Solwaraspora sp. WMMA2065: one gene and its partner. The protein of the gene in region 1 interacts with the protein of each later gene in a pairwise test. Links are inferred from orthologs where the notes say so. Each region holds a gene or a part of one and is shown in the gene's direction. Other genes may lie near its edges.

What was found.
Region 2: the proteins of ftsZ (region 1) and rlmN interact in binary tests that used the Escherichia coli proteins (3 or more experiments, as listed by UniProt). The link is inferred for Solwaraspora sp. WMMA2065 from one-to-one orthologs.

The regions. Positions count from the first base shown.
Region 1 is NZ_CP128361.1:2,374,515-2,377,603, reverse strand. Bases 192-2,967 are described here. They hold ftsZ (cell division protein FtsZ), read left to right. Parts: upstream 192-908; coding sequence 909-2,027; downstream 2,028-2,967. Other genes in these bases: O7610_RS10710 (cell division protein SepF), read left to right, coding at 2,951-2,967; O7610_RS10715 (YggS family pyridoxal phosphate-dependent enzyme), read left to right, coding at 2,024-2,764; O7610_RS10725 (cell division protein FtsQ/DivIB), read left to right, coding at 192-619. Also shown: more of O7610_RS10725, read left to right, coding at 1-191; more of O7610_RS10710, read left to right, coding at 2,968-3,089. UniProt on the Escherichia coli protein: Essential cell division protein that forms a contractile ring structure (Z ring) at the future cell division site. The regulation of the ring assembly controls the timing and the location of cell division.
Region 2 is NZ_CP128361.1:242,664-245,873, forward strand. Bases 143-3,039 are described here. They hold rlmN (dual-specificity RNA methyltransferase RlmN), read left to right. Parts: upstream 143-975; coding sequence 976-2,103; downstream 2,104-3,039. Other genes in these bases: O7610_RS01080 (phosphatidate cytidylyltransferase), read left to right, coding at 143-892; O7610_RS01090 (DivIVA domain-containing protein), read left to right, coding at 2,141-3,039. Outside these bases: more of O7610_RS01080, read left to right, coding at 1-142; more of O7610_RS01090, read left to right, coding at 3,040-3,210.

The DNA.
Region 1 (3,089 bases):
GGCCGCGGTCGGCTGGTGGGTGGTCTCGGCGACCTCGGTGTTCGGCGTGGACCAGGTCCGGGTCGCGGGGGCGGCGCTGGTGACCGAGTCGGAGGTACGGCAGGCCGCGCAGATTCCACAGGGGACCCCACTGGCCCGGGTGGATCTGGCCGCGGTGGCCGGCCGGGTCTCCGGCCTGGCCGCGGTGGAGCGGGCGGTGGCGAGCCGGGACTGGCCGGGTACGGTGGTGATCACCGTGGTGGAGCGGGTGCCGGCCGCCGTGGTGCCCCAGGACGACGCGTTCGTGGTGGTCGACGGGGCCGGGGTGGCCTTCCGGACACTGGCCACGCGCCCGGACGACCTGGCGGTCGTCCGGCTGGAGACGGCCGAGTTCGACCAGGCGCTGGTCCGCGACGCGGTCGTGGTGCTCGACTCGCTGACCGCCCAGCTGCGCGAGGTACTGGAGGAGATGGTGGTCAGTGGCCCGGCCGGGATCGAGCTGCGGCTCGCCGACGACCGGGTGGTGATCTGGGGTGACGCCACGGAGAACGCGGTCAAGGCCCGGGTCGCCGACGCGTTGCTGGTCCAGGACGGCAGCGTGATCGACGTCAGTGCCCCGGATGTGGTGACCATCCGCTGATCCGGCATGTCGTCTGGGTGATTTCAGGACGGCTCGGTGTAGAAGGTACATTACGGTCTGCCGAGACTGGCTCGGCCCGGCGCGGCCCGCGACACGCCCAGCATGGTCCTTGGATCACGCGGTACGTGCGCATACGTTGCCCGGAGAGGTTCAGTGGTTGACATAACCCTAAGCCTCTAGTAGAGGGTGAGGGTTCGTCCCGCTCTCGTGTACCGACGGGTCTGTCCTCCGTGGTCCCAGTGGGCCGGGTCAGGCCGGCGCCCGCCACTCTCGAAGGGAAGGCACCCCGATGACACCTCCGCACAACTACCTGGCGGTCATCAAGGTCGTCGGCATCGGCGGAGGCGGAGTCAACGCCGTCAACCGGATGATCGAGGTTGGCCTCAAGGGCGTCGAGTTCATCGCGATCAACACCGACGCCCAGGCGTTGCTGATGAGCGACGCCGACGTCAAGCTCGACGTCGGCCGGGAGCTGACCCGGGGGCTCGGTGCCGGGGCGAACCCGGACGTCGGCAAGAACGCCGCCGAGGACCACCGCGACGAGATCGAGGAGGTGCTCAAGGGCGCCGACATGGTCTTCGTCACCTGCGGTGAGGGCGGCGGTACCGGCACCGGCGGGGCGCCGGTGGTGGCCAACATCGCCCGCAAGCTCGGCGCTCTGACGATCGGTGTGGTCACCCGGCCGTTCTCCTTCGAGGGCAAGCGACGCCAGGTGCAGGCCGAGGCCGGCATCGAGGAGCTGCGTAACCAGTGCGACACGCTGATCGTCATCCCGAACGATCGGCTGCTGGCCCTCGGTGACCGGGGGATCAGCATGATGGACGCCTTCCGGCAGGCCGACCAGGTGCTGCTCTCCGGTGTCCAGGGCATCACCGACCTGATCACCACGCCCGGCCTGATCAACCTGGACTTCGCCGACGTCAAGAGCGTGATGAGCGGGGCCGGCAGCGCGCTGATGGGGATCGGCAGTGCCCGGGGCGAGAACCGGGCGGTCGAGGCGGCCGAGGCGGCGATCTCCAGCCCACTGCTGGAGCAGAGCATGGACGGTGCCCGGGGGGTGCTGCTCTCCATCGCCGGTGGCTCCGATCTCGGCCTATTCGAGATCAACGACGCGGCGCAACTGGTCACCGACGCGGCGCACGCCGACGCCAACATCATCTTCGGGGCGGTTATCGACGACGCGTTGGGCGACGAGGTGCGGGTCACCGTCATCGCGGCCGGCTTCGACGGTGGGGCTCCCGCGTACAAGCCGGCCGAGGGTCCGCGTAAGGTCCCGGCGGCACCGGTGTCGCCGGCCGCGCCGACCAGCCCGGCTGTCGCCCCGGCGCCTCAGACGCCGACCCAGCAGACCCGCCGGGTGCTCTTCGACGACGTCGACGTCCCGGACTTTCTCAAGAACGGCTCATGACGGTCGACACCGAACGACGACGTGCGGAACTGGCCGACCGGCTGACCGCCGTACGGTCCCGGCTTGCCGCCGCCACGGCGGCGGCGGGTCGGTCGGCGGACAGCGTCACGCTGATCGCGGTGACCAAGACCTATCCAGCCGCCGACGTGCGGCTGCTGGCCGAGCTCGGGGTCACCGACGTCGGCGAGAACCGGGACCAGGAGGCGGCGGCCAAGGTCGCCGAGCTGGCTGCGGGTCCGTCCGGTGGGCCGGGACTGCGCTGGCACTTCGTCGGCCAGTTGCAGCGCAACAAGTGCCGGTCGGTGGTGGGCTACGCGGACCTGGTGCACTCGGTGGACCGGGTGCCCCTGGCCCGAGCCCTGGCCGCCGCCGCCAGTGGGCGTGGCCGGGCGCTCGACGTGCTGGTCCAGGTCAGTCTGGACGGCGTGACGGGGCGTGGTGGCGCGGTGCCGGACTCGGCGGATGCGGTGACCGGCTTCTGGCCGGTGGTCGAGTGCATCCTGGGCAAGTCCGATCTGCGACTCGCCGGGGTGATGGCAGTGGCTCCGCTCGACCAGTCGCCGGAGCCGGCGTTTGCCCGGCTGGCGGAGGTGTCTGCCCAGCTCAGAGCCGCCGCGCCGGAGGCCTGGATGGTCTCTGCCGGGATGAGCGCCGACCTGGAGGCGGCGGTGGACGCCGGCGCGACACATGTCCGTGTCGGAAGTGCGTTGCTCGGAAAGCGCCCAACGCTACGGTAGCCTGGCGGCGGATACCAAACTACATCAGTGTTGTTTGAGCCGGACTCCCCGTCGTCGGGGGTCGACGTCCGTGACCGCGCACCGGTCATGGCGGGGAGCCGGCTCGGACCGGTGGGCACTGCAGTGTTCACGCGCGACAGTGGCACGGCGGGGGCGCGTGCCGCACGGCGGACGGAGGGGCGCGGCATGGGTGCACTGCGCAAAGCGGGGGTTTGGCTAGGCCTGGTCGAGGAGGACGACGACCAGGGCTACGACGACGGCTACGACAAGGGTGGCTACCGAGAGTCGCGCTATCGTGACAGTAGGTATGCTGACGAGTTCGCTG
Region 2 (3,210 bases), 2.1 Mb from region 1 along the record:
GCCGGAGCCGATCGACCCGCGTCGGGCCGGTCAGGATCCGCCCGGCGAGGCCGGGAACGCACCGCCGACCGCCGACCGCCGGCCGTCGGCCGGCCGAAACTTGCCGGCTGCCATCGGCGTCGGCCTCGGGCTGGTCGTCGTGGTGCTCGGTTCGTTGTTCCTATGGCGGCCAGCCTTCCTGGTCGTCCTGCTGGCCGCCGTCAGCCTGGGCACCTGGGAGATGATCCGGGCGGTGCGTACCAGCGGCGCCCGTCCGCCGACGATCCCGTTGCTCGCCGGCGGCGCGCTGATGTCCGTGTTGGCCTGGCGGATCGGCCCGGATGCTCTGGCGCTCGGGTTGCTGGTGACGGTTCTGGCGATGCTGATCTGGCGGCTGGGCGATGGACCGTCCGGGTACCAGCGGGACGCGGCCACGGCCACGCTGATCGCGGTTTACGTCCCGTTTCTAGGTGGTTTCGCCGCGCTGCTGGCCAGTCGGCCGGATGGCGACCTGCAGATCCTGGTCACCCTGGCTGCGGTGATCCTCTCCGATACCGGTGGCTATGCCGCCGGTGTCTTCTACGGCAGGCACCGGATGGCGCCGACGATCAGCCCGAAGAAGTCCTGGGAAGGCTTTGCCGGGTCGGTGGCCGCCGCCGGGATCGGCAGCGCGGTGCTGCTGCTTCTGCTGCTCGACGTCATGCCGCTGTGGGGGGCGTTGTTCGGCGTGGCGGTGTCGGTCGCGGCAGTGCTGGGGGACCTAGGCGAGTCCATGCTCAAGCGGGATCTCGGGGTCAAGGACATGAGCAACCTGCTGCCCGGACACGGCGGGCTGATGGACCGGCTCGACTCGATCCTGTTCGCGTTGCCGGTCTCCTACCTCGTGCTGTCGTTGATCGCGTTGGCCGGCTGAGCGGTCGTTCAGAAGGGGGTGCCGGTCGATGCGCCCACCGTGGCGAGCCGGCCACGGCGGGATCGTGGGAGACTGGTCCTGCCATGAGAAGCCTGCCGCTGACCCCGAGCCGTCCGGCGACCGTCGCGTCCGACGGTCGCCCCGCCCTGCCGCCCCAGCACCTGGCTGATCTCGATCTCGGCGAGCGGCAGACGCTGCTTGCCGGGCTCGGTCAGCCCGCCTACCGGGCGAAGCAGGTTTCCACCCACTACTTCGGCCGGCTGACCCGGGACCCGCAGGCGATGACGGATCTGCCGGCCACCGTCCGGGCAGGGGTCGCCGAACGGCTGCTGCCGACCCTGCTCACTCCGGTGCGCGAAAGCGCGTGTGACAGCGGCGCCACCCGCAAGGCGCTTTGGCGGTTGCACGACGGAGCCCTGGTGGAGAGCGTGTTGATGGGCTACCCGGACCGGGTGACCGTCTGCGTGTCCAGCCAGGCCGGGTGCGGGATGGCCTGTCCGTTCTGTGCCACCGGTCAGGCCGGGCTGACCCGGAACCTGTCTACCGCGGAGATCGTCGATCAGGTCGTCCACCTCGCGGGGGTGGCTGCGGCGGGTGGCATCACCGGTTCACCGCCCCGGCTGTCACACGTCGTCTTCATGGGGATGGGCGAGCCGTTGGCCAACTACGGCCGGGTGATCGCCGCCGTCCGACGGCTCTGCGCGCCACCACCGGAAGGGCTGGGTCTGTCACAGCGGCACCTGACGGTCTCGACCGTCGGACTGGTGCCGGCAATGCGGCGTCTCGCCGGGGAAGACCTATCGGTGACTCTTGCGCTGTCGTTGCATGCGCCCGATGATGATCTGCGCGACGAACTCGTGCCAGTCAACCAACGGTGGAAGGTCGCCGAAGTCCTGGACGCCGCGTGGGAGTACGCGGACCGTACGGGTCGGCGGGTGTCCATCGAGTACGCGATGATCCGGGATGTGAACGACCAGCCATGGCGAGCCGATCTGCTGGGTCGATTGCTGGCTGGTCGCATGGCCCACGTGAATCTCATTCCGCTCAATCCGACTCCGGGCAGTCGTTGGGACGCCAGTCCCAAGCCGGTCGAGCGGGAATTCGTTCGCCGGCTGCGTGCAGCTGGTGTCGCGGTGACCGTTCGCGACACCCGGGGCCGGGAGATCGATGGAGCATGCGGGCAGCTCGCGGCCGCCGAGACGGCGTCATGAGCTACCGGTGTGATCAGCGAGTGAATCAGGAGACGTAGTGGCGAGTCAGGGACAGCGCTTCCGGCGTCGGGCGCTTCGTCGGGGCTACAAGGTCGACGAAGTGGATGCCTTCCTCGACCGTGTAGAGGCCACACTCGCCGGCGAGCCGGTAGGGTCACCGGTTTCCGCGCAGGAAGTGCACGATGTCGTATTCAGAGTCCGGTTCAACGGCTACGACGAATGGCAGGTCGACCTGCACCTGGACCGGGTGGAACGACAGCTCGCCGAGCTGGAGGAGCGTGGCCCGGCCGGTCGTGGCGCGGACACCCGTGCCGGCCGGCCCGACCGGCCGGCCCCGGCCGGGCGCGACGATCGTCCGATGCGTGACGAGCGCCCGGTCCCGTCGGCCGCCGCCGCGCTGCCGCCGCGGCCGGCGCCCGGTCAGCCAGGGCCGGTGCCCGGTCAGCCCGGGCCGGTGCCCGGTCAGCCCGGGCCGGCCCCCGATCCGTACGGCCACTATGCCGACCAGCCGACCGGGAGTTACGGCCGCTACGAGGACCCTCGGGGCGGCTACCCGCCGGGTGCTCCGGCAGGCGGCCCGCCGGTGCCGGCTCCGGGCGGGCCGCACCGCGGATTCGGTCCCGGCCCGGGCGGTCGGTTCGACGGTTTCGAGCAGGGCCGGCACGGTAAGGCCGACATGACGGCCGAGATCTACTTCCCGGATCGGCGGTCCGGCCAGTCCGGCCCGCCGTCGGGCGGCCACCCCGGCATGGGTGGCGCCCCCGGCGGCCACCCGGGGGTGGCAGGCGGCTACCCCGGCATGGGTGGCCCTCCCGGGGGCGGCGGCCACCCGGGCATGACGGGCGGCCACCCGGGCATGACGGGCGGACCGGCGGGACTGTCCGGTGGCGGCAGCCTGCAGCGGGTGGACCAGATCCGGCGGACCTTCCAGGTCCGCCGGTTCGGCAGCGGCTACGACCCGGCGCAGGTGGATCGGCTGTTCGAGGACATCCTCACCGCGATGGCCGGTCGGGGGCCGATGCCGGTGGACACGGCGGAACTCGACACAGTGCAGTTCGGGCTGGTGACCGGTGGCTACTTCGAAGCCGAGGTCGACGCAGCGCTCAA